DNA from 4 places in the Nocardioides seonyuensis genome. Region 3 is predicted to be linked to each of the others. Evidence: predicted binding sites of a transcription regulator. Region 3 holds the regulator's gene; each other region holds the start of a gene.
What was found. Region 3 encodes LexA, which represses DNA repair genes until DNA is damaged. Its sites were predicted from a motif close to TCGAACANNTGTTCGA; they were not measured.
Positions count from the first base shown of each region.

Region 1: a site for LexA is predicted at 4,044-4,059, ahead of EXE58_RS04350 (alpha-ketoglutarate-dependent dioxygenase AlkB). Genes of this name have one in related genera too.
Region 2: a site for LexA is predicted at 4,683-4,698, ahead of ruvC (crossover junction endodeoxyribonuclease RuvC). Genes of this name have one in related genera too.
Region 4: a site for LexA is predicted at 3,729-3,744, ahead of EXE58_RS08800 (HNH endonuclease signature motif containing protein). Genes of this name have one in related genera too.

Region 1 is NZ_CP038436.1:880,274-887,617, reverse strand. It holds gene narJ (nitrate reductase molybdenum cofactor assembly chaperone) at 1-469, shown strand, start outside; gene narI (respiratory nitrate reductase subunit gamma) at 466-1,191, shown strand; gene EXE58_RS04365 (cupin domain-containing protein) at 1,191-1,523, shown strand; gene EXE58_RS04360 (NAD(P)/FAD-dependent oxidoreductase) at 1,561-2,796, shown strand; gene EXE58_RS04355 (hypothetical protein) at 2,884-3,387, shown strand; gene EXE58_RS04350 (alpha-ketoglutarate-dependent dioxygenase AlkB) at 3,405-4,022, opposite strand; gene EXE58_RS04345 (GntR family transcriptional regulator) at 4,160-4,888, shown strand; gene EXE58_RS04340 (oxygenase MpaB family protein) at 4,914-5,801, opposite strand; gene EXE58_RS19930 (hypothetical protein) at 5,826-6,602, opposite strand; partial or broken gene EXE58_RS20455 (tetratricopeptide repeat protein) at 6,674-7,063, opposite strand; gene EXE58_RS20450 (ATP-binding protein) at 7,202-7,344, shown strand, end outside.
Region 2 is NZ_CP038436.1:3,814,017-3,821,360, forward strand. It holds gene EXE58_RS18510 (RelA/SpoT family protein) at 1-1,414, opposite strand, end outside; gene EXE58_RS18515 (adenine phosphoribosyltransferase) at 1,507-2,055, opposite strand; gene yajC (preprotein translocase subunit YajC) at 2,052-2,366, opposite strand; gene ruvB (Holliday junction branch migration DNA helicase RuvB) at 2,383-3,417, opposite strand; gene ruvA (Holliday junction branch migration protein RuvA) at 3,493-4,095, opposite strand; gene ruvC (crossover junction endodeoxyribonuclease RuvC) at 4,092-4,643, opposite strand; gene EXE58_RS18540 (YebC/PmpR family DNA-binding transcriptional regulator) at 4,773-5,546, opposite strand; gene pdxT (pyridoxal 5'-phosphate synthase glutaminase subunit PdxT) at 5,595-6,200, opposite strand; gene EXE58_RS18550 (nitronate monooxygenase) at 6,268-7,284, shown strand; gene pdxS (pyridoxal 5'-phosphate synthase lyase subunit PdxS) at 7,286-7,344, opposite strand, start outside.
Region 3 is NZ_CP038436.1:2,402,121-2,409,464, forward strand. It holds gene secD (protein translocase subunit SecD) at 1-1,332, shown strand, start outside; gene EXE58_RS11695 (ATP-dependent DNA helicase) at 1,502-3,496, shown strand; gene lexA (transcriptional repressor LexA) at 3,497-4,240, opposite strand; gene EXE58_RS11705 (vWA domain-containing protein) at 4,375-5,721, shown strand; gene EXE58_RS11710 (LysM peptidoglycan-binding domain-containing protein) at 5,911-6,261, shown strand; gene EXE58_RS11715 (hypothetical protein) at 6,588-7,100, shown strand.
Region 4 is NZ_CP038436.1:1,782,618-1,789,961, forward strand. It holds gene EXE58_RS08775 (alpha/beta fold hydrolase) at 1-347, opposite strand, end outside; gene EXE58_RS08780 (hypothetical protein) at 394-1,317, opposite strand; gene EXE58_RS08785 (carbonic anhydrase) at 1,381-1,887, opposite strand; gene EXE58_RS08790 (DJ-1/PfpI family protein) at 1,884-2,585, opposite strand; gene EXE58_RS08795 (GlxA family transcriptional regulator) at 2,697-3,704, shown strand; gene EXE58_RS08800 (HNH endonuclease signature motif containing protein) at 3,867-5,201, shown strand; gene EXE58_RS08805 (NADPH-dependent 2,4-dienoyl-CoA reductase) at 5,445-7,344, opposite strand, start outside.

The DNA of each region.
Region 1 (7,344 bases), 1.5 Mb from region 3:
CTTCGACCACACCCGCAAGTGCGCCCTCTACCTCACCTACTTCTCCTACGGCGACACCAGGCGCAGGGGAGTCGCACTGGTCCAGTTCAAGCAGGCCTACCGCAAGGGCGGCGTCGAGTGGGACGAGGAGTCGGGCGAGCTGCCCGACCACCTCTGCGCCGTGCTGCAGTTCGGAGCGACCGTCGACGCCGACGGTGCGTGGAAGCTGTTGAACGACCATCGTGCCGGTGTGGAGATGCTCCGGCTCGCGCTCTCCGGCTGGCGCAACGACGACGGCACGACCGGCTCGCCGTGGGGCAACGCCCTCGACGCGCTGTGCGCCACCCTGCCCACCCTGCAGGGCGACGAGGCCGATGCCGTACGCCGGCTGGTCGAGGAGGGCCCTCCGGCCGAGGAGGTCGGTCTCGAGGGCTACGGGACCGACCCGTTGATCGCACCCGCCACCATCCCCGTAGGAGCACCGAGATGAGCACCTTCCTCTGGGTCATCGTGCCCTACCTTTGCCTGGCGACCTTCGTGGTCGGACACGTGTGGCGCTACCGCTACGACAAGTTCGGCTGGACGACGCGCTCCTCCCAGCTCTACGAGGACCGGATGCTGCGCCTGGGCTCCCCGCTGTTCCACTTCGGGATGCTCGGAGTGGTCGGAGGCCATGTCGTGGGCCTGCTGATCCCGCAGTCGTGGACGGACGCGGTCGGCATCGATGAGCACATGTATCACTACGCCGCGGTCATCGGCGGGCTGATCGCCGGGTTCATGGCGTTGGTGGGCATGGCGATCCTGATCTACCGTCGCCGCACTGTCGGGCCGGTGTTCTCCGCCACGACGGTGATGGACAAGGTGATGTACGTCTTCCTCGGCCTGGCCATCGTGCTGGGGATGTGGAACACCATCGCCGGCTCCATCTTCACCATCGGCGGTGAGTACAACTACCGCGAGGGCGTGTCGGTCTGGTACCGGGGGTTCCTCGCCTTCAACCCCGAGCCGGCGTTGATGTCGGAGGCTCCGCTGGGGTTCCAGCTCCACGCGCTGGTCGCGTTCGGACTCTTCGCCCTGTGGCCCTTCACGCGACTGGTGCACGTCTTCAGCGCACCCGTCGGCTACCTCACCCGCCCCTACATCGTCTATCGCAGCCGCGACGACCGGATGGGCAGCCAGCGTCCCAAGCGCGGCTGGGAGCGGGTGCAGTGATGCAGGGCGAGTCCCTCACGCGACTCGGCGAGGAGAAGCTCGCGGCGGCCAGGGCGGCAAGCAGCGGCCGGGCTGCGGTCACTGTGCACGGTGGCCACGAGCACGACCTGCGGCAGACCCTGATCGCGTTGGTCGCGGGACGGGCGCTGGGCGAGCACGAGTCGCCGGGCGAGGCCAGCCTGCTGGTGCTGTCCGGGAGCGTGCGCCTCACCGCAGGCGAGGAGGTCTGGGAGGGTGGCGCGGGCGACTACGTGGTCATCCCGCCCCTGCGCCACGACCTGCACGCGGAGACCGACGCGGTCGTGATGCTGACGGTGGCAACCCGGGCCTGATGTGGCACCCGTCACACCGATGGGGCATGCTGCGGCCATGACGCATGAGACACCGCAGAACGTCGCAGTCATCGGTGCCGGGATGGTCGGCCTCGCCACGGCGTGGTTCCTGCAGGAGCACGGCGTCAAGGTCACGGTTCTCGACCGCACCGGCATCGCCGCAGGCTCGTCCTGGGGCAACGCCGGGTGGCTCACCCCCGGCCTGGCGACGCCGCTTCCCGAGCCCGCCGTCCTCAAGTACGGCATCCGTGCGGTCGTCTCGCCCAGCTCCCCGGTCTACGTCCCGATCACGACCAACCGACGGCTCCTGTCCTTCCTCGTCCGCTTCGCACGCAACTCCACGATGCCGCGCTGGCGCGAGGCCATGGCGGCGCTGGTCCCCATCAACTCGCTGGCACTGAGCGCCTTCGACACGCTCAAGGACGGCGGCGTCTCGGAGCCGACGGTGGCGGCCGACTCGTTCATCGCCGCCTACCGCACGACCGAGGAGCGAGAGGTGCTGCTCGAGGAGATCGAGCACATCCGTGCCAGCGGTCAGCCGCTGGAGTTCGACGTGCTGACCGGCGACGAGGCGCGCAGTGTCGAGCCCTCCCTCTCACCGGCGATCGGTGCTGCGATCCGCCTCCACGACCAGCGCTTCATCACCCCCAGCCTCTACGTCGACTCCCTCGCCGAGGCGGTGCGTCAACGCGGGGCACGGATCATCAGTGGGGTGCGTGTCTCCTCGGTCAAGGACCGTGGTCACGTCGTCTCGGTCGCCGGGGAGGACTACGACGCGGCGGTCATCGCCTCGGGCGCGTGGCTCAACGACCTGGCCGGTCCGTTCGGTGTGAAGCTTCCGGTCCAGGCCGGGCGCGGCTACAGCTTCACCGTGCCGATCGACCCGGTCCCGCGGGGCCCGGTCTACTTCCCGGCCCAGCGGGTCGCCTGCACTCCTGCCGGGGACCGGCTGCGCATCGCCGGCATGATGGAGTTCCGCCCCGCGGACGCTGGGCTGGACACCCGGCGGATCGAGGCCATCGTCAACGAGGCGCGACCCCTCCTCCTCGGCGCTGAGCTGGGTTCCCGGCGCGACGAGTGGGTGGGCGCCCGACCCTGCACGCCCGACGGTCTGCCCGTCATCGGTCCGACGAAGTCGCCGCGGGTCTACGTCGCCGGCGGCCACGGGATGTGGGGCGTCACGCTCGGCCCGGCGACCGGGCAGCTGCTGGCCGAGCGCATGGTGACCGGCCGCCTCCCCGTCCAGCTGCGCCCGTTCGACCCCCTGCGCTGACCGACCTCCCGGTTCGGGAACCGATTCGCTCCCGCTCACGTCCCACGGGTGTGGCACGGTGTGCCAGGTGATGGCAGGAGGCTCGACATGATGACCCGGAGAACTCTCCACCCGCTCGTCGTCGGAGTGCTGCCGTGGGCCCTGGTCCTGGGTCTTGCGGGGTGCTCCTCGGACCCGGAGGTCGAGGGCGACGGTGCTCCGGCGTCCAGCAGCCCGTCCGAGATCATGACGACCTCGTCTGAAACCCTGGAGCTGACCGTCGAGCCGCCGCCCGGCCAGCCCAAGTGCATGGTGCCCAACGTCGAGGCGCTGTCGACCCAGGACACCGCGTTCGAGGGAACGGTGACCGAGGTCGCCGACGGCGTGGCCACCCTCTCGGTGCAGGAGTGGTACTCCGAGGACGCCGGTCCGGAGACCGTCTCGGTCTCGACCCCCAGCGAGCAGCTGCAGGACCTCCTGGTCGCGGTGGACTTCCAGGAGGGGCGGACCTACCTGGTGAGCTCGCTGGACGGCAGGGTCTCGCTGTGCGGCTTCACCGCCGAGTCGAACCCCCGGCTCGAGGCGCTCTACGCCGCGGCCTTCGTGGGCTGATCCTGCACCGCCCCGGCTCAGAACACGTGGCGCGGGCGGAACTGGACCGAGAGGCGCGGCCCCGCGTGGGCGACCTTGGGCACCGCGTGCTCCCACGTGCGCTGGCAGGATCCGCCCATGACCACGAGGTCGCCGTGGCCCATGGTGATCGAGATGGAGGACCCACCCCCGCGGGGGCGCAGCATCAGTCGGCGTGGGTCTCCGACGCTGACGATCGCGACCATCGTGTCCTGGGTGCGGCCACGTCCGATCGTGTCCCCGTGCCAGGCGACGGAGTCCGAGCCGTCGCGGTAGTAGCAGCACCCGGCGGTCACGAACGGCTCGCCCAGCTCGGGGGCGTAGTGGCGGCTGAGGGCCTCGCGCGCCTGCGTGAGCACGGGGTGGGGAAGCGGGGCGCCGACCTGGTAGGTGTGCACGAGCCGTGGCACGTCGACCACGCGGTCGTACATCTCGCGGCGCTCAGCGCGCCACGGGACGTCGGTGACCAGGGTCGCGAAGACGTCGTCGGGCGAGGGCAGCCAGTCCTGCTGCACGTCGACCCACGCGCCGCGGGTCAACAGTCGCCGCTGAGGGGCCGGCGTGAGGACAGTGGCCGAGGGTCCTTCCTCGGCGAAGAGCGTCGCCTGGAACTCCATCGGTACAGTGTAGCGGAGTAGTCGCACACCCGTTCGAACGCAACTTGACCATTCCTTGACGGTCGCTGCGAGAACTCTTTAACACAGCGTCGAGCAATCCGGAGACGCCACTCTCGAATGAGGCCTATGTTTTGCTCGTGGAGGAGACGGAGCTGCTGGTACCCCGACAACGTGCGTTGAAGCACGTGCAGGTCCGCGAGCACGTGCGCGCCGAGATCGAGCTCCTCGCTCCGGGCTCGGCAGCACCCTCCGAGCGCGAGCTGGTCGCCCGCTTCGGTGTCGCCCGCATGACGGTCCGCCAGGCGCTGGACGCCCTCGTGGCAGAAGGCCGGCTCGAGCGGATTCCCGGCCGCGGCACCTTCGTCGCGCAGCCCGCGAGCGCCCCCAGCCGGATCACCTCCTTCACCGAGGAGATGCGTCGCCGCGGACTCCTCTCCGAGTCCTCGACCCTCCTGGGTCGCATCGAGCAGGCCGGTCCCGGCGTGGCACGCGCCCTCGACATCTCTCCCGGCGACCCCGTGGTCCACTGGAAGCGCCTGCGTCGTGCCGACCAGCAGGTCATCTGCGTCGAGGACGCCTACCTCAACGAGGTGCTGCTGCCCGGCTTCCTCCAGAGCGGCATGCCCACGAGCCTCTACGACGCCCTCGAGGCGCGAGGCCTGCGTCCCACCTGGGCCGAGGACTCCATCTCCGCCGACCGGGCCACCGCCGAGGAGGCCACCCACCTCGCGATCGACGAGGGCGACCCGGTGCTTCGCCACTCCCGCCGGGCCATGGCCGACGCGCGCATCGTCGAGGTCTCGCGCACGGCGTTCCGCCACGACCGCTACAACCTCTACGTCCAGCTGGGCGAGACCGCTCGCTGAGCATGTCGGTCCCGAGGCGCGCGGCTCACGAGCCGGCTGCCTGCTGCAACCGACGGGCGTGCGCGTGACCCGGTGACATCGCCCACCGGACGAGGCGGGTGGCGCCGCCCCCCACTGCTGTCGCCGTACGGTCGGTGATCCGGCGCGGCGGGGCCAGCGCGAGCTCGGCGCGCGTCCAGGCCGGCATCAGGGCGACGGCGGCACCGACGAGCGAGAGGTAGGGGGGCCGCGCGGCCAGCGGTAGGTCGGGTTCGCGGATCAGGAACCGGATCGCGTCGCGCGCATGGTCGGTGCCCGCCAGCTCGGGGCGGTACGTCGCAAGGGTGGCATCCAGGGACGCCCTGCTCGTGGGCGGCTCGGTGACCCCCAGACGTCGGGCCACCCGTGCGGTCTGCTCGACGTAGGCGTCCTGCTCGGCGGCTGTGAGGGGTCGGTGCCCGTGCACCTCGTGCGCGAGCAGGAAGCTCTCGACCTCGGCGGCATGCACCCACCCGAGGAGGTGGGGGTCGTTGGCCTCGTAGGGGGTGCCGTCGGGCATCGTGCCCGTCACCGACTCGTGCGCGCGGCGCACCGCGGCGATGGCCTGCTCGGCGTGGCGCTCGGTGCCGAAGGTCGTGATCGCGATGAAGTTGGCGATCTGGGCCAGTCGGCCCCACATGTCCCCGCGGTAGCCGGAATGCTCGGCCACCCCCTGCATCGCCGCGGGGTGGAGGGACTGCAGCATGATCGCGCGGATGCCGCCGACGAACATGGAGGCGTCGCCGTGAACCCGCCCGATGGGTGAGTCGGGGTCGAACCACCGTGGCCCGGGCGACCCGTGCACGAACTCGCGCCGCCGCTGCCCGTCCGGGCCGGCCACGAGGCGGAAGAGCTCCTCGCCGACCCGGTCACGCACGCTCTCGATGGCGCTCACACGAAGACCATATCCGTCCGGGTGTCACGCGAGGGCGGTGAACCAGGTCATCGCCATGCCGGTCAGCACGAGCGCAAGCGCCATCGGGCCGGCCGTGCCGAGGAGGGCCGTCACGACGGTGGCGGCGGCAAGCGCAGCGCCGCATGCGTGGAGGCCGATGGCGAGCCGGCGACGGACCATGTCGATCAGGTGCACCTGGCCGACCGAGATCCCCCAGAGCCCGAGGCCGAACGCAGTGAACAGCAGGAGTCCTTCGTCGGTCGTCACCCCGGCAATGCCGATGCACACCGCCGCAGCCATGTAGGCGAGGAAGGCGGTGGTGGCGTACCGCGTGATCGCGGGCAGGAGACCGCGCCCGTGGCGCGAGGTCATCAGGAGGGCATTCATCACCGGCTCGAGGGTCCACGACAGCACCACCAGTGCGAGCAGGATCCCCAGCAGGAGCTGTGCCCACAACGCGTCCATGAACGGGCGGAGCAGACGACTGAGCAGGAAGGGGGCGAGCACGAACGCCCATCGGGCGCCGCTCGGGAGGGCGTCGAGCAGGTCGCCGAAACGGAGCAGCAGGCCGAACAACGGATTGCGCGACTTCCGCGCCAGGGCATGGAGCTCGCGGCTCGCCTCGTCGTTGGGATCCAGCCGCATGAGCTCCCGGGTCGAGGCGACGGCGTGACGGCCGCCTCCTCGAGCCAGGGCGAACTGGCTGCGCACGCTGTGTGCGTCCGTGCTGGTCGGGTCGAGGGCGAGGGCACGCGCCAGGGCGGCATCGGCGTCGTCGCGGCGCCTGAGAGCATGGAGCACGCGCGCCAGCGTCGACCAGCTAGTGAGTCCTCCGGGTCGAGTCGGAGGGCGTGCTCGAGGCAGGCGAGTGCCTCCTGGGGCCGCTTGCGCATCAGGAGCAGTGCCCCGCGCTGCCGGTGCAGCCCGGGCAGGTCGGGAGCGAGCTGGAGAGCTCGGTCCACCGTGTCGAGGGCCGCGTCCCACTGGCTGAGCCCGGCCAGGGCGGAGCTCAGCGTGAGGAGGGCGCCGAGATGTCCGGGGTCCAGGGCCAGAGCGTTCCGTGCAGCAGCCAGGGAGTCCTCATGTCGGTCCTGCGCATGCAGGGCACGAGCCAGGTGCGCCAGGACATCCGCCGAGGTGGGGTCCTGCGCGAGGGCGTCGCGGAAGTGGTTCTCGGCCTCGGCGGCCCGCCCGAGCTCGAGGAGGCTGAGTCCCCGCGCGACCGACTGCGGGTCGTGGGGGTGTGCTGGTCCGGTGCTCACGGCCACAACCACGAGGAGGCCCTCACCGAGGCGGTCGCGGTGCTGGCCGTCCGTCCCGACCACACGCAGGTCCTGCGCGTCGCCGAGCGTGCGGCGGCCGGATCTGGTGACGCCGCCCGGGGCGCCGCCTACCGCCGCATGGCCGAAGCCCTCGAAGGCGACGCGGCCCAGGAGGACCAGCAGCCGCCCGAGAGTCGCGACTCGCCCGGCGCGGCCTTCGCGAGCCCGGTTCCTGAGACCGCTGACGAGCTGATCGACGGTTGGTCGGCGGCCGATGCGCC
Region 2 (7,344 bases), 1.4 Mb from region 3:
GACCGGCCGTCGGCGCCTTGGACGTGAAGACCTCGACGACGTCGCTGTTGTCGAGCGTCGACTCCAGGGGCACGAGGCGTCCGTTGACGCGGGCGCCGATCGTGTGGTGGCCGACCTCGGTGTGGACGGCGTAGGCGAAGTCGACCGGGGTGGCGCCCACCGGCAGCCCGATCACGTCGCCCGCCGGGGTGAACACGTAGACCTGCGCCTGGTTCATCTCGAAGCGCAGTGACTCGAGGAACTCTCCCGGGTCCTCGACCTCGCTCTGCCATTCGAGCAGCTGGCGCAGCCACGTGAGGTCGTCCCTGTCACCGAGCCGGTCAGTGTCGTCGCCGGCCTTGGCGGCCTCCTTGTACTTCCAGTGGGCGGCGACGCCGTACTCGGCACGGCGGTGCATGGCGAAGGTGCGGATCTGGACCTCGACGGCCTTGCCCTGTGGCCCGATGACGGTGGTGTGGAGCGACTGGTACATGTTGAACTTCGGCATGGCGACGTAGTCCTTGAACCGCCCCAGCACGGGGTTCCACCGCGCGTGGATCACGCCGAGCGCGCTGTAGCACTCGCGGTCCTCCTCGACCAGGATGCGGATCGCCACGAGGTCGTAGATGTCGCTGAACTCGCGGCCGCCCACGATCATCTTCTGGTAGATCGAGTAGTAGTGCTTGGGTCGCCCGGTGACCTTGGCCTTGAGGCGCGCACCCTTGAGGTCCTGCTCGACCTCGGCGATCACCTCCGCGAGGAACTGGTCGCGCGAGGGCGCCCGCTCGGCCACCATCCGCACGATCTCGTCGTAGATCTTGGGATGGAGGGTCGCGAACGCGAGGTCCTCCAGCTCCCACTTCAGGGTGTTCATGCCGAGCCGGTGGGCCAGCGGTGCGTAGATGTCGAGGGTCTCGCGGGCCTTGCGCTCCTGGGTCTCCGCCTTGAGGTAGCGCAGCGTGCGCATGTTGTGGAGTCGGTCGGCGAGCTTGATGACCAGGACCCGGATGTCGCGCGACATCGCCACGATCATCTTGCGGATGGTCTCGGCCTGGGCCGAGTCGCCATACTGCACCTTGTCGAGCTTGGTGACGCCGTCGACCAGCTCGGCCACCTCGTCGCCGAAGTCGGCGCGCAGCTCCTCGAGGGAGTAGGGCGTGTCCTCGACGGTGTCGTGGAGGAGGGCCGCGACCAGGGTCGGCTCGGTCATGCCGATGTCGGCCAGGATCGTCGTCACCGCGAGCGGGTGGGTGATGTAGGGGTCACCGCTCTTGCGCATCTGGGACGCGTGGAAGCGGTCGGCGACCTCGTAGGCGCGTGCCAGGAGGGCCAGGTCGGCCTTCGGGTGGTTGGCGCGCACCGCACGGAACAGCGGCTCGAGCACCGGGTTGGACGACGGCGGCTTGGTGCCGATGCGCGCCAGCCGCGCTCTCATGCTGCGGGCAGACAGGGGGACGTCCGGACGACCGCCTTCGGTGGCGGGAACGTGCTCCTGTGGCATTGACCCAGTGTAGTGAGCGGCCCCGCTCAGAGAGTCAGCAACGTCGACACCGGCAGGTCAGCCGTCGTGGACCGCGGGTCGAGGAAGCCGAGCTCCATCAGCACCGACACGCCGACGCACTCCGCGCCCGACGCCTCGACGAGCTGGCGAGTGGCCGCCACGGTGCCGCCGGTGGCGAGCACGTCATCGACGAGGAGCACACGCTCGCCCGGCTCGACGGCATCACGGTGGAGCTCGAGGGTGGCCTCGCCGTACTCGAGGGAGTAGGTGACCGAGTGCGTCTCCCGCGGCAGCTTGCCGGCCTTGCGGACGGGGACGAACCCGACGCCCAGGGTCAGCGCCACGGGCGCAGCGAGGATGAAGCCACGGGCCTCCATCCCCACGACCTTGTCGACGACCACTGCACCGGAGGCGTCACGACCTGGCGCTGCCAGCGCCTGGACGACTGCGGTGAACGCGTCGTGGTCGGCCAGCACGGGAGTGATGTCCTTGAAGACGACGCCCGGCTGCGGCCACTCCGGCACGTCGACGATGAGCCTCTCGAGCGCCTCCCGGGCAGTACGACGGTCGCTCATGCCGGGTCGTCCGGCCGGCCGCCGTGGTGGTCGGCGGAGGATTCCTCGCTGAGCTCTGCCTCGACACCCGAGATGGCAGCCCGCACCACCTCGACCTCCACCCCTGAGGCGATCGAGAGCGTGGCGCGGTCGTCGGTGAGGGACACGATCGTCCCGAAGATGCCCGAGGCCAGCATGACCCGCTGGCCCACCTGGAGGTCGGCCTGCATGCGCAGGGTCTCCTTCTGCCTTCGGGAGGCAGGGCGGATCACGATCAACCAGAACAGGACGGCGATGGCCAGCAACGGCAGGAAGGCAGCGAGGTCACCCATGGGTCGAGGATAGGGGTCAGGCCTCGTCGAACAGCGTGGAGTCCCCGGCAGCGGGTGCCGACGGGACGGACAACCCCAGGTGCAGCCACGCCGCGGGCGTCGCGACCCGCCCGCGCGGAGTGCGCGCGAGCATGCCCTGACGCACGAGGAAGGGCTCGGCCACCTCCTCGACCGTCTCGCGCTCCTCCCCCACGGCGACCGCCAGCGTGGAGGCGCCCACCGGTCCACCCCCGAACCGACGGCAGAGCACGTCGAGGACGGCACGGTCGAGCCGGTCGAGTCCGGACTCGTCGACCTCGAACATGTCGAGCGCAGCCTGGGCCACCGGCAACGTCACCACGCCGCCGGCACGCACCTGGGCGTAGTCGCGGACCCGGCGCAGCAACCGGTTGGCGATCCGCGGCGTGCCGCGGGAGCGCGACGCGATCTCGGCCGAGCCCTCTGGGGTGAGCTCGACGCCGAGGAGCCCCGCCGAGCGGTGCACGATCAGGTCGAGGTCGGCGGGCTCATAGAACTCAAGGTGGGCGGTGAACCCGAACCTGTCGCGCAGCGGGCCCGGCAGCAGACCCGCCCGGGTGGTGGCGCCGACGAGGGTGAACGGCGGGATCTCCAACGGGATGGCGGTGGCGCCGGGCCCCTTGCCGATGATGACGTCGACCCGGAAGTCCTCCATCGCCATGTAGAGCATCTCCTCCGCCGGCCGTGACATCCGGTGGATCTCGTCGACGAAGAGGACGTCGCCGTCGTTGAGGCCGGAGAGGATGGCGGCAAGGTCACCGGCGTGCGTGATCGCCGGACCGCTGGTCAGCCGCAACGGGGTGCTCATCTCGGCGGCGATGATCATGGCCAGGGTGGTCTTGCCGAGCCCGGGCGGACCCGACAGCAGCACGTGGTCGGGGGCCCGCTCACGCCTGCGGGCGGCCTCGAGCACGAGCCCGAGCTGGTCGCGCACGCGTGCCTGTCCCACCACCTCGTCGAGGCGTTTGGGGCGCAGCGCAGCCTCGACGGCACGCTCGTCGCCGTCGGCCTCGGCGTCTGTCAGCCGCCGCAGGTGCGCCTCCTCGGCGTCGTCGAGGCGGGCGTCCGTCACGTCCGTGTCGGGGGCGTCGTCGTCCCAGTTCACGGATCAGGCCTTGCTGAGGGCTCGGAGGGCGCTGCGGAGCAGGGCACCGACATCGGGGCTCTCCCCTGCTTCTGGGGCCACCGCCTCGACGGCCTTCTCGGCCTCCTTGGTCGACCATCCCAGGCCAACCAGGCCCTGGTGGACCTGGTCGCGCCACGGTGCACCGCCGGCATGGACGGCCGGAGCGCCGGCGGCCACGCCGACGGGCGGACCGATCCGGTCCTTGAGCTCGAGGATGATGCGCTGGGCACCCTTCTGACCGATGCCCGGGACCCTGGTCAGGGCCTTGACGTCCTCGGTGGTGATGGCTCGGCGCACGTCGTCGGGGGTCATCACGGCGACGATCGCCTGGGCGACCTTGGGACCGACACCCGAGGCGGTCTGGACGATCTCGAACACCTGCTTCTCGTCTTCGTCGAGGAAGCCGAAGATCGTCAGGGAGTCCTCGCGCACCACCATGCTGGTGGGGAGCGTCGCCTGCTGGCCGGGGCGCAGGGTCGCGAGCGTCCCGGGGGTGCACATCAGCTCCAGGCCGACTCCACCCACCTCCAGGACGGCGCTGGAGAGGGTCAACGCAGCGACCTCGCCACGCACGAACGCGATCATCGGGTCCTCACCACCTTCCTCTGGCCGGCGCTCCGCACAGCGGCGTCGGCACGTGCTGCTTCGATCCGGGCTGCCGCTCCGCCGCGCCACACGTGCGTGATCGCCAGGGCGAGGGCGTCGGCGGCATCCGCCGGCTTGGGGGGCGCGTCGAGCCGCAGGATCCGGGTGACCATCGCACCCACCTGCGCCTTGTCGGCGCGACCGCTCCCCGTGACGGCGGCCTTGACCTCGCTCGGGGTGTGCATGGCGATCGGCAGGCCACGACGTGCCGCCGCGACCAGGGCGATCCCGCTGGCCTGGGCGGTGCCCATGATCGTGCTGGAGTCGGACCGCGCGAACACGCGCTCCACCGCCACCGCCTCGGGCTGGTGCTCGTCGAGCCACGCGTCGATGCCGCGCTCGATGGTCACGAGTCGTTCGGCGATCGGGAGGTGCGCGCTGGTGCGGATCACGCCCACGTCGATCATGGTGAGGGGCCGACCGACCGAGCCCTCCACCACCCCGACCCCGCAGCGCGTCAGGCCGGGATCGATCCCGAGCACCCGCATCTGCTGACCTCCCGGCATGGCGCATCCGAACGCCGTCGTCCGAACATCTGTTCGTAGGCTAACCGGACGGCCGCCGCGTCGTCGTACGACACGCGGGCGGCGCACCTCTCGTGCGCCCGATGCCAGACCTCAGGCGTCCGCGGCCTCGAGCTCGGCCATGACCTCGGCGGGGATGTCGACGTTGGTGAAGACGTCCTGCACGTCGTCGAGGTCCTCGAGGGCGTCGACCAGGCGAAGCACCTTGGCGGCGGCGTCGGCGTCGACCGGGATCTCCATGCTGGCCACGAACTCGACGTCGGCGGAGTCGTAGTCGATGCCGGCCTCCTGAAGCGCCGTGCGGACGGCGACGACGTCAGTCGCCTCGGACTGGACCTGGAACGCCTCGTCGAGATCGGTGACCTCCTCGGCCCCCGCGTCGAGGGTGGCCTCGAGCAGGTCGTCCTCGGTCACCTCGCGTGACTCCTGTGCCTTGGTGACCACGACGATGCCCTTGCGGTCGAACAGACGGGAGACCGAACCGGGATCGGCCATCGTGCCGCCGTTGCGGGTGACAGCGGTCCGGACCTCCATGGCGGCCCGGTTGCGGTTGTCCGTCAGGCACTCGATGAGGATGGCCACTCCCTGCGGTCCGTAGACCTCGTAGGAGATCGTCTCGTAGTCGACGCCGCCGGACTCCGCCCCGGAGCCTCGCTTGACCGCCGAGTCGATGTTCTTGTTGGGGACCGAGGACTTCTTCGCCTTCTGGATGGCGTCGAAGAGCGTCGGGTTGCCGGCGGGGTCGCCACCGCCCTGCTTCGCCGCGACCTCGATGTTCTTGATGAGCTTGGCGAAGAGCTTGCCGCGCTTGGCGTCGATCGCGGCCTTCTTGTGCTTCGTGGTCGCCCACTTGGAGTGGCCTGACATGCGTCCCTCTTCCGTGCTGGCGGCTGGTCTGGTGGTTTCAGTACGACGTCAGGGTCGGGCCCCGCGGACAAGGTCCACGAACAGGCGGTGGATCCGGGTGTCACCACCGACCTCCGGGTGGAACGAGGTCGCCATCAGGGCACCCTGGCGCACGGCCACGATCCTACCGTCGGCCGCGCCGCCCTCGACGCGAGCCAGTGTCTCGACGTCCGGCCCGACCGACTCCACCCAGGGCGCCCGGATGAAGACGGCACGCACCGGCTCCTCGAGCCCGGCGACGTGCAGGTCCTCCTCGAAGGAGTCGACCTGGCGCCCGAAGGCGTTCCTCCGGACGGTGATGTCGAGCCCACCGAACGTCTCCTGCCCCGCGGCGCCGTCCTCGATCCGGTCGGCAAGCATGATCATCCCCGCGCACGTGCCGAAGGCCGGCATCCCCTCGGCGATCCGCTCGCGGACCGGCTCGAACAGCTCGAAGATCTTCGCCAGCTTCACCATGGTCGTGGACTCCCCGCCCGGCACGACCAGCCCATCGCATCGCGCCAGCTCTGCGCGACGTCGTACGCCGACCGCCTCGACGCCGAGGGAAGTGAGCGCCCCGAGGTGCTCGCGGACGTCACCCTGGAGGGCGAGCACCCCGATGACGGGCGAAGGCATGCCCGCATCGTAGGGGCCTCGACCGCCGGCCTCTCGCCTGCCCCGGAGAGGCCCCTAGTCTGGCTGGATGGCGCTGTCGATCCTCTCCCGCCCCAACCCCGTCGTCGCCGCCCCGATGGCCGGTGTCAGCACGCCCGAGCTCGCGGCGGCGGCCTCCGCGAGCGGGGGTATCGGCTTCCTAGCCGCGGCCTTCCTCGCCCCGGCCTCGCTCCGGGCCGAGGTGGCGGCCTACCGCACGCTCGTCGATGCCCCCGTGGCGCTCAACCTGTTCAGCCCCCAGCCCGACCGCTCCGCCGAGCTGGCGAGCCAGCTGGTCGCCTACGCCGCCGAGATCGCCGCGACGGCCCGGAAGCACGGCGTGGAGCCGGGTGATCCCCGCCACGACGAATTCCACTTCGACGCCAAGGTGGCGTACCTCGTCGCCGAGCCTGTCGATGCTGTCACGTTCACCTTCGGACCCGTGCCGGAGACGGTGGTGCGCGACCTGCAGGGGGTCGGCACCGCCGTCGGATTCACTGTCACCAGCCTCCACGAGGCCCACCAGGCGGTCGCCCTCGGGGCTGACTTCCTCGTCGCCCAGGGAGCGTCGGCGGGCGGGCACCGAGGCACCTGGCACGTCTCCGACGAGCCCAACGAGGACTCCACCGACGACGTCCTCTCGGCCGTGTCGACGACGGGACTCCCGGTGATCGCCGCCGGGGGCGTCGCCGGGCGCGACGACGTACGACGACTGCTGGACGCCGGCGCCGCGGCAGTCGCGGTCGGGACCCTCTTCGTCGCGGCGGACGAGGCCGGCTCGAGCACCGCACACCGGGACGCCCTCACCTCAGGCCGCTTCCCCGGGACGGTCGTCACCCGGGCCTTCACGGGGCGCCCCGCTCGAGCCCTGCGCAACGCCTTCGTCGCCGACCACGATGGTCACGCGCCGTCGGCGTACCCCCACGTGCAGCACACGACCCAGCCCGTCAGGCAAGCGGCGGCAACGGCCGGCGACCCCGACGCCATGGCCCTGTGGGCAGGGAGCGGTCACGCCGCGGCAGCACGTCGGCCGGCCAGGGACGTCGTCGCGGCTCTCTGGCCGTGAGCTACCAGCCGCGCTCGGAGAGGCGGTGCGGCTGCGGGATGTCGTCGACGTTGATGCCGA
Region 3 (7,344 bases):
CTGCTCGCGCTCAACTCCACGCTGACCCTGCCCGGGCTCGCGGGCTTCGTGCTCGCGATCGGCATGGCGATCGACGCCAACGTCCTCGTCTTCGAGAGAGCGCGGGAGGAGTACGCCGAATATCCCTCAGCGGGGCTGCGGCGCGCCCTGATCGTCGGCTTCAACAAGGCGTGGACCGCGATCATCGACTCCAACGTCACCACGCTGCTGGCCGCCGGGCTGCTGTTCTTCCTCGGCTCCGGGCCCATCAAGGGCTTCGGTGTGACGCTGTCCATCGGTGTCATCGCCTCCATGATCTCCGCACTGATCGTTGCGCGCGTGCTCTGTGAGCTCGCCGTCGCCAACCGCCCGGTCCAGCAGCGCCCGGCGATCAGCGGTCTCGGCAACGTCGGCAGGGTCCGCACCTGGCTCGACAAGTCCGACTTCGACATCATGAAGCGCCGGGCTGCCTGGATCGCGGTCTCCGGGGCCGCCCTCCTGATCGCCATCCTCGGCATCGTCGTCAACGGCCTCAACCTGGGCGTGGAGTTCACCGGCGGGCGCCAGCTCGACTACTCGGTCTCCAAGGAGATCTCGATCGACGAGGCGCGCGACGCGGTGGAGGAGGCCGGGTTCCCGACCGCCGTGGTGCAGACGGCCGACACCGCAGACTTCACGGTCCGCACCGGCGAGATCTCCAACGAGGAGGAGCAGGCGATCGAGGACTCCCTGGCCGCCATCGGTGGCGAGGTCGACAAGATCGACGACCAGACCATCGGCGCGTCGCTCGGTGAGGAGCTGCGCAACAACGCGCTCATCGCCTTCGGTGTGGCGTTCCTGGCCCAGCTGCTCTACCTCGCGTTCCGGTTCAAGTGGACCTTCGGCGTCGCCGCGGTGCTCGCGATGTTCCACGACGTCATCCTCGTGGTGGGCCTGTTCGCCTGGCTGGAGAAGCCCATCGACGGCATCTTCCTGGCGGCGGCGATGACGATCATCGGTCTCTCGGTCAACGACACGGTCGTGGTCTTCGACCGCATCCGCGAGCGCTGGTACGCCTCCCGCCCCGACGACTCGTTCAAGGCGATGGCCAACCGTGCCGTCATCGAGACGGTGCCGCGCACCATCAACACCGGCCTCGGCACGATGTTCATCCTGGCGGCCCTGGCCGTCCTCGGTGGCGACAGCCTGCGCGACTTCTCCATCGCGCTGCTCGTCGGCCTCATCGTCGGTACCTACTCCTCGATGTTCACCGCGACCCCGATCCTCACCTACTTCCAGGAGAAGTGGCCGATGAGCCGGGTCAAGAAGGAGAAGGTCGCCCGCGACCCCGAGGACTCCGGCGCCGTCGTCTGACCGGCGAGTCGGCGCGAACACCCGCCGAGTCGGCGCAAACCTCCCGCCGAATCGGCGCAAACCTCCCGCCGAGTCGGCGTCAACCGATCGTCGAGTCGGCGTGAGCCAGCGCGGAGGTCCCGCTGTGGATGGCGTACGACGCTCTGTCGGCGCCGGCCCGTAAGGTTCTCTGGTGCCTGAAAGCGTTCTTGCGTCCTCGACCGTCGCCGAGGTGTTGACCGCCGCGGTGGCGGCGTTGGGCGGCCAGCAGCGCGACGGGCAGGTGCGGATGGCCGAGGAGGTCGCCGCGGCGATGGAGTCCCACCGCCACCTGCTGGTGCAGGCCGGGACGGGCACCGGCAAGTCGCTGGGCTACCTCGTGCCCGCGCTGCTCCACGACAAGCGGGTCGTGGTGGCCACGGCGACCCTCGCCCTGCAGCACCAGCTCGTCGAGCGCGACATCCCGCGCCTGGTCGAGGCGGTCAAGGGCGTCGACGGCGTCGACACCTCCCACGCCGTGCTGAAGGGCCGCTCCAACTACGCCTGCCTCCACCGCATCCGCAACGGCGTGCCCGACGACCAGGGCACGCTGGTCGACGTACCGATGGGATCGATGGCCGAGAAGGTCCTCGAGCTGCGCGCCTGGGCGGAGGAGGAGTCCGAGGCCAAGGGCACGGGCGAGCGCGACAACGCTCCACGCCACACCGACCGCGAGTGGCGCCAGGTGAGCGTCAACCACCGCGAGTGCCTGGGCGCGGCCAAGTGCCCGTTCGGCCAGGAGTGCTTCGCCGAGCTCGCGCGCGAGAAGGCCCACCGCTCCCACCTGATCGTCACCAACCACTCCCTCCTCGCGATCGACGCGATCGAGGAGGTGCCGATGATCCCCGACTACGACACGGTGGTCATCGACGAGGCCCACGAGCTCACCGCCCGGGTGACCCAGGCGGCGACCGACGAGCTCGCGGTGGCCGACGTGGAGCGTGCGGCCAAGCGTGCCAATCGCTGGCTGGCAGACGTCGACGGCGACCCGATCGGCGACCTCGAGAGTGCCGCCGACGACCTCTCCGACGCCATCATCGCGACGTCACCGGGGCGGATCGACCTGGTCCCCGAACAGCTCGGTGAGGCCCTGGCGCGGGTGCGCGACGCCGCCCGCGGGTGCATCTCCGCCTTCCCCAAGGAGGGCGGCGAGGGCGATGCCGACGCCGGCCGCACCCAGGCGCGTGGGCTCCTGCAGGAGGTCTTCGTCAACGCCGAGCGGATGGCGAGCGGGTCGGCGGCCGACGTGCTCTGGCTCAACGAGGCCCGCGACCGGATCCCCGCTCGTCTCCACGTCGCGCCCCTCCAGGTGTGGGGGCCGATGCGAGACAAGCTCCTCACCGACAAGACGGTGGTGTTCACCTCGGCGACGTTGATGCTCGGGGGTGACTTCGGAGCGGTGGCGACCTCGCTCGGCCTCAAGCCGGCCGAGCGCGTGCTCGACGGCGGCTCCGACCCCGAGGGGGATGGTGTGCTGCCCTGGCGCGGCATCGACGTGGGCTCGCCGTTCGACTACGGCCAGCAGGCCATCCTCTACGTCGCCCGCCACCTGCCGCCGCCGGGCCGCGACGGCCTGGGTGCCGCCCAGCTCGACGAGATCTGCGAGCTCGTCGACGCAGCCGAGGGCCGCACGCTCGGGTTGTTCTCCTCGCGCCGTGCCGCCGAGGCAGCTGCCGAGGTCGTACGCACCCGCCTGCCCCACCTCACGACGCTCGCCCAGGGCGACGCCCAGCTGCCCGAGCTGGCCAAGCAGTTCGTCGAGGATCCCCACACGTGCCTGTTCGGCACGCTGTCGCTGTGGCAGGGCCTCGACGTGCCGGGCGAGACATGCCAGCAGGTGATCATCGACCGCATCCCGTTCCCGCGGCCTGACGACCCGCTGATGTCCGCGCGCGCCAAGGCCGCCGACGCGATGGGCCGCAACGGCTTCATGGAGGTCTCGGCGACCCACGCGGCCCTGCTGCTCGCGCAGGGCGCCGGACGCCTCATCCGCACCACCACCGACCGCGGGGTCGTCTCGGTCCTGGACCCGCGGCTGGCGACCGCGAGGTACGGCGGATTCCTCAAGGCGTCGCTGCCACCCATGTGGACCACGACCGACCCGGCGCTGGTGCGCAAGGCGCTCGCCCGGCTGGCCGCGGGCTGATCAGAGGCTGCGCAGCACCGCCGTCACGACGCCGAGGATCGTGGCGTTGTCACCGGGGATCGGGTCGTAGGCGGCGTTGTGGGGGAGCAGCCACACGTGGCCGTCCTTGCGCTGGAAGGTCTTGACCGTCGCCTCGCCGTCGATCATCGCGGCGACGATCTGGCCGTTGGTCGCGGTCTGCTCCTGGCGGATCACCACGTAGTCGCCGTTGCAGATCGCCGCGTCGATCATCGAGTCACCGGAGACCTCGAGGAGGAAGAGCGTGCCGTCGCCGACGAGCTGCTTGGGAAGCGGGAAGACGTCGGTGACCTGCTCCTCGGCGAGGATCGGGCCGCCGGCGGCGATGCGGCCGACGAGCGGGATGTTGAGCGCGGTGGGGGCGAGGTCGCCGATGCCGGTCTCGTCGACCGAGGACTCCTCGGCCGAACCCATGGCCTTGCGCGCTGCCATCACCTCGGGCAGGAACACCTCGAGGGCGCGCGGACGGTTGGGATCGCGCTTGAGGAAGCCCTTGCCCTCGAGGACGCGCAGCTGGTGGGCGACGCTGGAGGAGGACGTCAGGCCCACGGCCTGCCCGATCTCGCGCATGCTCGGCGGGTAGCCGCGCTGCTCGATGGCGTCCTTGATGGTGGCGAGCACGCGCTGCTGGCGAGGCGTCAGGCCGGTGGCGTCTGGCGGTCCGTCGGGCATGGCCACGACCTTCGCGTCGGGGCCCTGGGAGCCCGGTGCGTCCTTCTTCGCCATGGTGGCGCCTCCTGCTGATCGAGTGTGTCCCCACCGTAGCCATCGCCGGGCCGTTGATCAAACATCTGTTCGAAGCGTGTTGCCCAGGATGCCCTCGTGTTTGACCGGCCCTTCTTGGGGGGAGGGTGCCACCCGTGACTCGACGACTTCCCGCTCTCACCTCGACCCTCGCCGTGGCCTCGACCATCTTCGTGACGGCCCTCGGCTTCTCCTCGTCGCCGGCGGCCGGCGCTGCGCCCGCGCTGGCCGAGGAGGCGAGCGGGCAGCTGCTCGTCATCCTCGACGTCTCCGGATCGATGGAGCGCAAGGACGCCTCCGGCACGACGCTGATGGCCGGCGCCCGCGAGGCGGTGCGCGACTTCGTGGGCTCGGTGCCGGGTGAGGTCGAGGTCGGTCTGCGGCTCTACGGCAGCGAGTACGCCGGCGACGCCAAGGCGCCGGGCTGCCGTGACACCGAGCTCGCCGTACCCATCGCCCCAGCGTCGGAGTCGGGTGATGAGATCGTCGCCGCGGTCGAGCAGGCGAGGCCGACCGGCTTCACCCCGATCGGGCACTCCCTGACCCAGGCGGCCGACGACTTCTCCGCCGAGGGCGAGCGCTCGATCGTGCTGGTCAGCGACGGCGAGGACACTTGCGGCGACCCGACTCCGTGCAAGGCCGCCAAGCAGCTGGCCCGCGACGGCATCGAGGTCCGCGTCGACACCGTGGGCCTGTTCCTCCAGGACAACGCCGCCGCCCGCAAGCAGCTCGAGTGCATCGCCGACGCGACCGGTGGCACCTACGTCCCTGCCGACGACACCGCAGCGCTCACCGAGCAGCTCAGCGCAGTCTCGAGCCGGGCGATCTCGCGATTCCAGGCAGCGGGTGAGGAGGTCGACGGCGGCCCCTCGCAGGTCCAGGCGACTCCGGTCGAGCCCGGGACGACGTACGTCGACGACATCGTCAACGGCGAGGCGCGGTGGTACTCCATCGACCTCGAGGTCGGGCAGAGCATCGCGGTCACCGCCACCGACGACGGCACCGCGGAGTACGGCTGCTGCCTGGCCTACGAGCTGAACAAGCCCGACGGCAGCCGGCTGGACCGGTGGGGCCACTACAGCGAGGGCACCGCCACGACAGCCCTCGTCGACTCGCCGCTCGAGGACGGCGTGTCCGAGGCCGGCACCTACTTCTTCGCCGCGATCCTCGACGACACGACCTCCGACGAGGAGTACGGCGCCGTGGAGTACCAGTTCACCGTCGAGGTCACCGACGTCGCGATGCCGACGGAGACGGCGACCCCCTCCGACACCGCCAGTGCGACGCCGACCGAGACCCCGTCCAACGGCGGGTCCGAGGCGGCCGACGCGGCTGCCAGTGACGCCGAGGACGGTGTCCCTGTCGTCCTGTGGGTGGTGGTGGGCGTGCTGGCTCTGGCCGTCCTGGGTCTGGGCGCGCTCGTGCTGGTGCTGCTGCGGAGGATGAACGCCTCGCGGCCCTGAGAGGTTGCGCCTAGCCCTGCTGGGGGCTCGAACATTTGTTCGCTACGGTGCTTGCATCGTTCGAACACCTGCTCTATCGTCGTACACATGTTCGATCGAATCTCTGATCGAGTCCGACCCACTGTCGGTGGCTCGCTCTAGACATTCCCTCGACATCAACGACCGGCTGAACTTCCCCAGGAGGCCACCATGAGCACCCTCAGCATCTCTCCCACCTTCCGCACCGCCGCCCCGCGTCGCTCGACCGTGCGGCTGACCCGTCGGGGTCGGGTGGTGGTCGTGCTCGCCGGGCTCCTGGTCGCGCTCGCTGCGGCCTTCTTCCTCGCCGCCGGCGCCGTCGGCACCGAAGAGGCCGGCACCGCACCGGCCACCGAGGTCGTCCAGGTCGCCCCCGGCGACACGCTGTGGGGGATCGCCAGCGACGTCGCCGACGACGGTGACGTGCGCGCCATGATCACCGAGATCGAGCGACTCAACGCCCTCGACTCCGCCGCGGTCTCCGCCGGCCAGAAGCTCCGCGTCCCGGTCGCCACCGACTGAGCGACCGCAGCACCACAGACCTCCACCGGTTGCTTCGACCCCAACCGGTGGACCAGGGGAAGACGAGGGGCGGGCCTACGCGGCCCGCCCCTCTTCGCTTGCGCTGATGGTTGAGCCGCGACCGGCTCCCCTCGGTGGTTGAGGTCCGGGCGGTGACTCGGTTGATGTGCGAGCGGCTCCCCTAGGTGGTTGCGGTGCGAACTCGCGAGCCTCGAAATCACCCGCCATCCCCGCAGGTTGTCCACAGGACGATCTCCGCGGGTCCCGCAGAGGTGTCGTTGTCGCTAGGTTCTCTCGCGTCATCGCTGTTCTCGGGAAGGCATCTGATGTCCGTACGACGCGCGCTCGTCGCCACCGCCCTCGCTCCGCTGCTCGGGCTCGCCCTGGCCGGCTGTCAGGAGGCCGAGCCCTCGCCCAAGATGCCCTCCACGTCTGCCGCGACGCCCACGCCGACCGAGACTGCGACAGCTGAGCAGGAGACTCCGGAGGAGTTCATCCGGCGTTGGCAGGCAGCTTCGGACAAGATGCAGGTAAGTGGTGAGACGGCTGAGTACTCCAATATGTCGCCCCAGTGCAAGCCGTGCCAAGACTTCGTCGAGACTGTGAGAAGCGTCTACCGAGCGGGAGGTCATGCTGAGTTCGACGGGTCGACGATCACGAAACTCGTCCGGGTGGAGGACGAGGTGCCGACCTTCGAGCTAACCAAGACCGTGCCTGAAACGGTGGTGTATGACGCCAAGGGTGAGACGCGAACCTTCCCGCCGGGGAAGGCCACCATTTCGATCACGCTGGCCAAACGCCAGGGGGAATGGGTCGTCGCGCACTTTGGGTTCGTCTGATGATCCGAACTGGCGGCTGTGCTATCTGGCTCGGACTATGTGTCGCGCTCCTGCAGCTTGTCGTTCTCTCGCCGTCCGAAGCAAGCGCGGACGAACCCGCTTCCTGCGTCCAGGTGGGGTGGGAGCAGGTCGACGCAAACTGCAATTGGACCTACGCGGAGTACCTGGAGACGTCTTCCTCGGACAGCGCGCACAAGTGGGTCCTACTCCCTCTTTGTGTCGATCCGGCACTCGGCAGCACGTG
Region 4 (7,344 bases), 620 kb from region 3:
TCCGTCCAGCGAACCTTCACCCCGAGGGCGATGACCGCTGAGGGAGCAGGCGCAGCCCCGTCCGCGAGATGCAGGGCCACCACGCCTCCCAGCGAGTGGCCGAGCAGCACCAGGTCACGGTCGTGGGGCAGCAACGGTCGGACGGCGTCGGCGAGACCCGCGAAGGAGTACGGCGGGTCCCAGCCGCTGCGCCCGTGGCCCGGCAGGTCGACGACGAGCCAGCCGCCGGACCAGTTGTCGGAGAGCTCTCGCTCGACTTCGGCGAAGACCTCGGCGGTGGCGCCCAGGCCATGCAGCATGACCAGCAACGGGCCCGTGCCAGCCCCGCCGGTTCTCGACCAGATCATGGGTTGCACGCTGCCACATTGGTGCTGGGGATCCCGCGCGCGAACCTCAACGGCAACCTCGACGCTTCACCTTCGACCCGCACATCTCCATCGACCACGGCACCGTCAGCGTCCGCGTCACGCCTGCGTCGTCGTACGTGATCCGGAAGTCCTTGATGGCCGCGCCGGCTGTGGTGGCCTTCACCACCACGAGCAGCTCGGTGACACGTGGGGTACCCGGACAGGTCTCGGAGACGTGCGCACCTCTCGCAGGCCGGACGCCGCCGGCCAGTCCGCGGACACCGCCGGTCTTGCTGGCGATGGGAGTGACTCGGCCGCCTGCGGTGCGGACGAAGGAGGTCACCGATACCGGCTGAACTGTGGCGTTGTGGTCGACTCGGACGATCGACACGTCTTCGCCGCCTTCAGCCACGCACAGGAGGGTCCCGAAGGAAGCGGTCCACGTTCTTCCCTCGACCCTCCGCGGAGCCCTGACACGCACACCCCCCGAAGAGGCCAGAGCGACCAAGGAGCCAGCGTTGCCCCGGCGATCCGGGGTCGCCGGCTCGACGTCGGAGAGTGTCACGTCCGGACAGGTCCGCACCTCGATGCCGCCGCGGTTGGTGTTGAGCAGGCTGTAGGTGCCGGCCTCCACATCGACGACTCCGGGCTGCTGCAGCAACGCCGTCACGCGGAACACGGGCTCGGACGGTGTGTCGGGGTCGTTGAGATGCACCTCGGTGTCCTCGACCTCGCCAAAGATCGAGCCGGGTGGCAAGGCCGTGACGACGAAGCTCAGCCGTCCGCCCGACGTGGTGAGCTCGGCAGGTCGCCGCGCCGTCGGGACGCCCAGGCTGGTGGTCTCCGGGTCGCTGCACGCCAGCTTCAGTGCGGGCTTCGGTGCTGCGTCGACTGTTGCCTGGCACCCCGTGGCGATGACCGCCAGGGCGCTCAACGAGGCGAGTCGTACGGCGAGTCCGGGCCAGGTCATGGGACGGACGTTGCCACAGAAGAGCGGTCTCGTGACGGGACTTCGTCCCTCCTCGACCAGCGATCACCCAGCGTGCTTGGTCACGAGCCCGGTGGCGATGTCGTACACGAGGCCGACGGCTGGGGTGGCCAGGACGCCGAGCGAGTTCAGCAGGGCCACGTCGTGCTGCACCGCGAGGACGGGGTCGTCCACGTGCAGACCGCCCACCTCAGAGGCCTCCACGCCGGCGAAGTCAGCGAGCAGGCGAGCGTGCTCGGGTCCGGCGAGGCGACTCAGGCCGCAGTCGGTGTGGTGCATGAGGACGACCTGGAAGTTGGTGCTCATGTCCTCTACGGCGGCCACCGTCCCCAGGACGAGCAGGCTCCGGATCGCGTCGGAGGTGACGCGCCCACCGGGGTTGCGGAGTACGACGGCGTCGCCGAGCTCGAGCCCGAGGACGTGTGCCGGGTCCACGCGGTGGTCGGCGCAGGTGAGGACGACGGTGCGGAGGCTGGGGACGAGGGAGTCGTCGTGGTCCGCGAGGGCGCTGGACGCAGCGACGTTCCTGTTCAGCAGGGTTTCGATGCTCATGGCGCCACCACCATGCCCTGAGCCGCCGTCGAGAAGGGCGGTCGGCCAGTGGTCATCCGTTCGAGCAACGGGCCGTCCTCGTAGGCGCGCAGCAGCTCCTTCTCGGCAGCCGGTACGTCGTCCAGCGAGGCCCTGAGCATGGCGGGCGGAGCCGGGAAGTACTCGATGCCCAGCTGCACCAGCCGCGCGACATCGTCACCTGCGACCAGGCTGGCCAGGAAGAGGCCGGCATCGATGCTCGCGGAGACCCCGGCACCCGTCACCACCGAGCCGTCGCGATGGAAACGTTCCTCCACCACCTCGACCCCGTAGGCGGCGATACGGTCCCGCCAGCCCCAGTTCGTGGTGACGCTCCGCCCGCCGAGCACTCCGGCGGCTGCGAGGAGGGCCACGCCGTTGCAGATCCCGACCGTCCACGTCGCGGTCGAGTGCATGCGGGCGAGCCACTCGACCAGGTCGGGGTCGCGCAATGCCGCGACAACCCCGGGACCGCCGGGCACATAGAGGATGTCGGTCTCCGCCACCTCGTCGCAGCGGCGGTAGGCGGGCAGGCCGAGGCGACGGGTGTCGGCCGCGACCAGGCCTTCCTTCGCCGCCACCAGCTCGACCTCGATGCCCGGCACGTTCGCCAGCACCTCGTAGCCGCCCACCACATCGAGGGCTGTGAACCCGTCGAACAAGAGCATCGACATCCGCATGCGACCTTCTCCTTCGTCCTCCCGGCCACGCGGCCGGTGGTCTCATCCTTCGCCGCAGGGGCGGACGCGCACCAGTGGCGGGATCGCCTCCTACCGGGCTAATCTCGCCAGGTGACCGACGACGTGCTCCGGGTCGGAGTCCTGCTGTACGACGGGTGCTTCGCCGCCGAGGCCATGTCCGTGATGGACATGCTCACCGTGGCCAACCGAGTGGCGCAGTTCAGCGGCCAGCCCGAGCGGTTCGCCGTGAGCGCCGTCGGGGTCGACGCGGGCCCGGTGTCGACGTCAGGGGGCACGGCGATCCATGCCCGGCGGATCAGCTATGCCCTCGACCTGCTCGTCGTGCCCGGCTTCGACTTCGGGCCAGGCCAGGGTGGCGTTCCCGACGACCTCGCGTGCTGGCGACGAGAGGTGGGTGTGCTGCGACGCGCGAGCGAGCGCGGCGTGCCGGTCGCCTCGATCTGTGTGGGTGCCTTCCTGCTGGGTGCCGCCGGGCTCCTCGACGGGCGCAGGGCCACCACGGCATGGCTGGTCGCCGACGAGCTCGCGCGCCGCCACCCCCTCGCCACCGTCGAGGCCGCCGCCGTACTGGTCGAGGACGGTCCGGTCACCACGACCGGCGCCTTCAGCGCCTCCTCCGACCTCGCCCTGCACCTCGCCCGGCTCCACGCCGGCCCGGACATCGCGCGGGCCACCGCCCGACTAACCCTGACGCGGACCGACCGCAGCTCGCAGTCGCCGTACGTCGACGAGTCGCTCGCCCGGCGGTCACGAGGCGCCTTCTCGACCGCCGTGCGAGCCCACCTCCTGGACCGGATCGACGAGGCCTACGACCTCGCGGCGTTGGCAGCGCACTTCCACGTGAGCACGCGCACGCTGCTGCGGCGGTTCCGGGCGGAGACCAACCAGACGCCCCTCGACTTCATCCAGTCGGCTCGGATCGGGCGCGCCAAGCGGCTGCTGGAGACGACGGACCTCGGGGTGGCGGAGGTTTCCGCAGCGGTCGGCTACCTGGACCCCGCGTCGTTCCGGCGTCTCTTCGCCTCGCACGTCGGCATGAGTCCGTCCCACTACCGCCGCAGCTTCAGCGATGTGACCGGCCGCAACCTAGTGTATTGACGCTGACGGCCATGCGCACTACAATCGAACACACGAGCGAACTCGAATCTCGAGCTCGGGCCCAACCGGAGAGCCGATCGCACCCGGCTGAATCTTCCTTACTGAACTGGCCTCCACACCTGTTGTCGACGCGCCCTCCACAGGCGCGGAAGGGCCAACCCAGTGAGTATCTCCGCCAGCGACCCGCAGCACGGGTGGCGTGCACCGGGCACCGACCCGGTCGCCTCGCCTGTGGTGGCTGGTGTGCTGGCGCGGGTTGGCGAGGCGCTGGACGAGCTCGGCTCGCTATCGCTGGGCGCGCTGTCTGACCCGGATGTGATCCGGGTCTTGGAGGCGGCCACCTCGGCTGTCGGCCGGGTGACCGCGCAGGCTTGCCGGGTCTCAGCCGAGGCCGACCGGCGCCGGTTGGGTGACGAGATCGGCGCCCGCCACACCCATCAGTGGTGGGCACGCCGGACGCGGCTCACCCGCGGCGAGGCCGCACGGCTGGTCCGGTTGGGCCGGTCGTTCGAAGAGGACGTGCACGCGCCGGTCGGTGCCGCACTTGCGGCCGGTGACCTGCGGGTGGACCAGGCGCAGGTGATCGTCGCGGCAGTGGACTCCATCCCGGACGAGGTCGAGACCCCCGACGGCCAGGTCCGCCACATCGACGCCGACATCCGCGCCCAGGCCCGCGACCACCTCCTGAAGGTCGCGGCCGACCACGACGCCAAGGTGCTGCGCCGGGTCGGCAAGCGCATCCTCGACGTCGTCGCCCCCGAGGTGGGTGAGGCGTTGGAGCAGCAGCTCCTCGAGCGCGAGGCACAGAACGCCGCCGCCACCGCCTTCTTGAAGCTCCACGACGACGGCCACGGCAAGACCTGGGGACGGTTCTCCCTTCCCGCCCACCAGGGCGCCGCACTCAAGCTCGCGTTGCACGCGATCGCCAACCCCGCCCGCCACGACCACGACGAGTTGAAGGACGCCAAGACCGGGGAATGGCGACCCACCCCCCAACGTCTCGGGCAGGCGTTCGGCGAGTTCATCGAGCGCTACCCCGCCGACCAGCTCCCCCAGACCGCCGGCGTCAACGCCACCGTCGTGATCACCCTCGACCTCAAAGCCCTCCACACCGGCCTCGGTGCCGCCACCCTCGGCAACGGCGACCGGATCAGCGCCTCCACCGCCCGACGCCTCGCCTGTGAGGCCGGCATCATCCCCCTCGTCCTCGGTGGGAAATCGATGCCGCTCGACGTCGGACGGTCCAAGAGGTTCCACACCAGATACCAACGCATCGCGCTCACCGTGCGCGACAAGGGCTGCACCGCCGAAGGCTGCGACATGCCACCGGACGCCTGCCACGCCCACCACGACCTCGAATGGACCGCCGACCACGGCCCCACCAACGTCGACACCGGACGACTCCTGTGCCCGCACCACCACCGACGAGCCCACGACCCCCGCTACGAGACGCGCACCGGCCCCGACAACAAGGTCAGCTTCCACAGACGGACGTAGGCCGGACACGTGTGGCTGGCAAGCTCCCGCATCGCGGAGGAAGGCTGACCCGACGAGTGGGCGACCAGTCTCCAGCAGCGCTTCGGATCACCCGAGCAGCTCATGGTTGCCTTCGGCTATCCGCGCGAGCGAGCGGACTTCTTGGTTGTCCACGACGCGGCCATGGTCACGGTCGTGGAGTGTCCGTTGCCCGACGCGTGGGTAGTCCCTGGGTGATCCCCGAAGATCCCTTCCAGGAACCACTCAGAGGGCGGCAACCACCCGCGTCGCCTGGTCGATCGCCCGCTTGGCGTCCAGCTCGGCGGCGACGTCGGCCCCGCCGATGAGGTGGATCCCCTGGTAGTCGGGTGAGCCGAGGTCGTCGTACACGCTCCGCACCGACTCCTGGCCTGCACACACGACGACGGTGTCGCACTCGATGACGCGGGACTCACCGTCGATGGTGACGTGCATCCCGGCGTCGTCGATGCGGTCGTAGCTCGCCCCGCTGACCTGCACCACGCCGCTCTGCTTGAGCACAGCGCGGTGCGCCCAGCCCGACGTCTTGCCGAGGCCGATGCCGATCGGCGTGGTCTTGCGCTGGACCAGCGTCACCTCGCGGGCGGACTCGCGCGGCTTGCGCTCGGCCAGGCCGCCGCGGTGCAGCGACGGGTCGCCGACGCCCCAGTGGTCCATCCACTCCTCGGTGGTCTCCGGCGTGTGGGTCAGCCAGACGGAGACGTCGACGCCGATCCCGCCGGCGCCGATCACCGCGACCCGCTGGCCCGGCACGGCGCGGCCGCTGAGCACGTCGGCGTACGACACCACGCTCGGGTGGTCGATGCCGTCGATCGCCGGGATGCGCGGCTCGACCCCGGTGGCGACGACCACCTCGTCGTACGACGCCAGCTCGGCTGCAGTGGCGGGGGTCGAGAGGCGCACGTCGACGCCGAGCACCTCCAGGCGTCGGCCGAAGTAGCGCAGCGTCTCGGCGAAGTCCTCCTTGCCGGGGACCTCCATCGCGAGCCGGAACTGGCCGCCGATCTCGTGGGACTTCTCGAAGAGGGTGACCTCGAAACCGCGCTCGGCCGCTGAGGTTGCGGCAGCGAGACCAGCCGGCCCGGCTCCGACCACCGCAACACTGCGCTTGCGCAGCGTCGGCATCAGCACCAGCTCGGTCTCGTGGCAGGCCCGCGGGTTGACCAGGCAGGAGGCCCGCTTGTTCTGGAAGACGTGGTCGAGGCAGGCCTGGTTGCAGGCGATGCAGGTGTTGATCTCGTCGGCGCGCTCGTCCATCGCCTTCGCCACGAACGCCGGGTCGGCGAGCAGCGGGCGGGCCATCGAGACGAGGTCGGCGTCACCGGAGGCGAGGATCTCCTCGGCGATCTCGGGGGTGTTGATGCGGTTGGACGCGCAGACGGGGATGTCCACGACCTCGCGCAGCCGCGCGGTGTGGGAGCGCCAGGCCGCGCGCGGGACCTGCGTGATGATCGTGGGGACCCGCGCCTCGTGCCAGCCGATGCCGGTGTTGAAGACGGTCACGCCGGCGGCCTGCAGGTGCAGCGCGAGCTCGACGGTCTCCTCCCAGGTCTGGCCGTCCTCGACGAGGTCGAGCAGCGAGATGCGGTAGACGATCGGGAAGTCGTCACCGACGAGCTCGCGCGAGCGGCGCACGACCTCGACGGGGAAGTGCATGCGGCGAGCGGTCGAGCCGCCCCACTGGTCGTCGCGGTCGTTGGTGCGCGCGGCCAGGAACTGGTTGATCAGGTAGCCCTCGGACCCCATGATCTCGACCGCGTCATAGCCCGCCCGGCGCGCCAGCGCGACCGACTTCGCGAAGGCGGTGGCGGTCGCATCGACCTCCTTGCTCGACATCGCGCTCGGCCTGAAGGGCGTGATCGGCGACTTCTTGTCCGACGCGCTCTGCGAGAGCGGGTGGTAGCCGTAGCGGCCGGCGTGGAGCACCTGCAGCGCGATGGCACCGCCCTCGTCGTGCACCGCGTCGGTGATCCGCTCGTGCCGCTTCGCGTGGAGGCGGTTGGTCATCTCGGAGGCGAACGGCTTGAGCCAGCCGCGCTTGGTGGGTGCGTAGCCGCCGGTGATGATCAGGCCCACCCCGCCGCGAGCGCGCTCGGCGAAGAACTCCGCCAGCTTGCCGATGTCC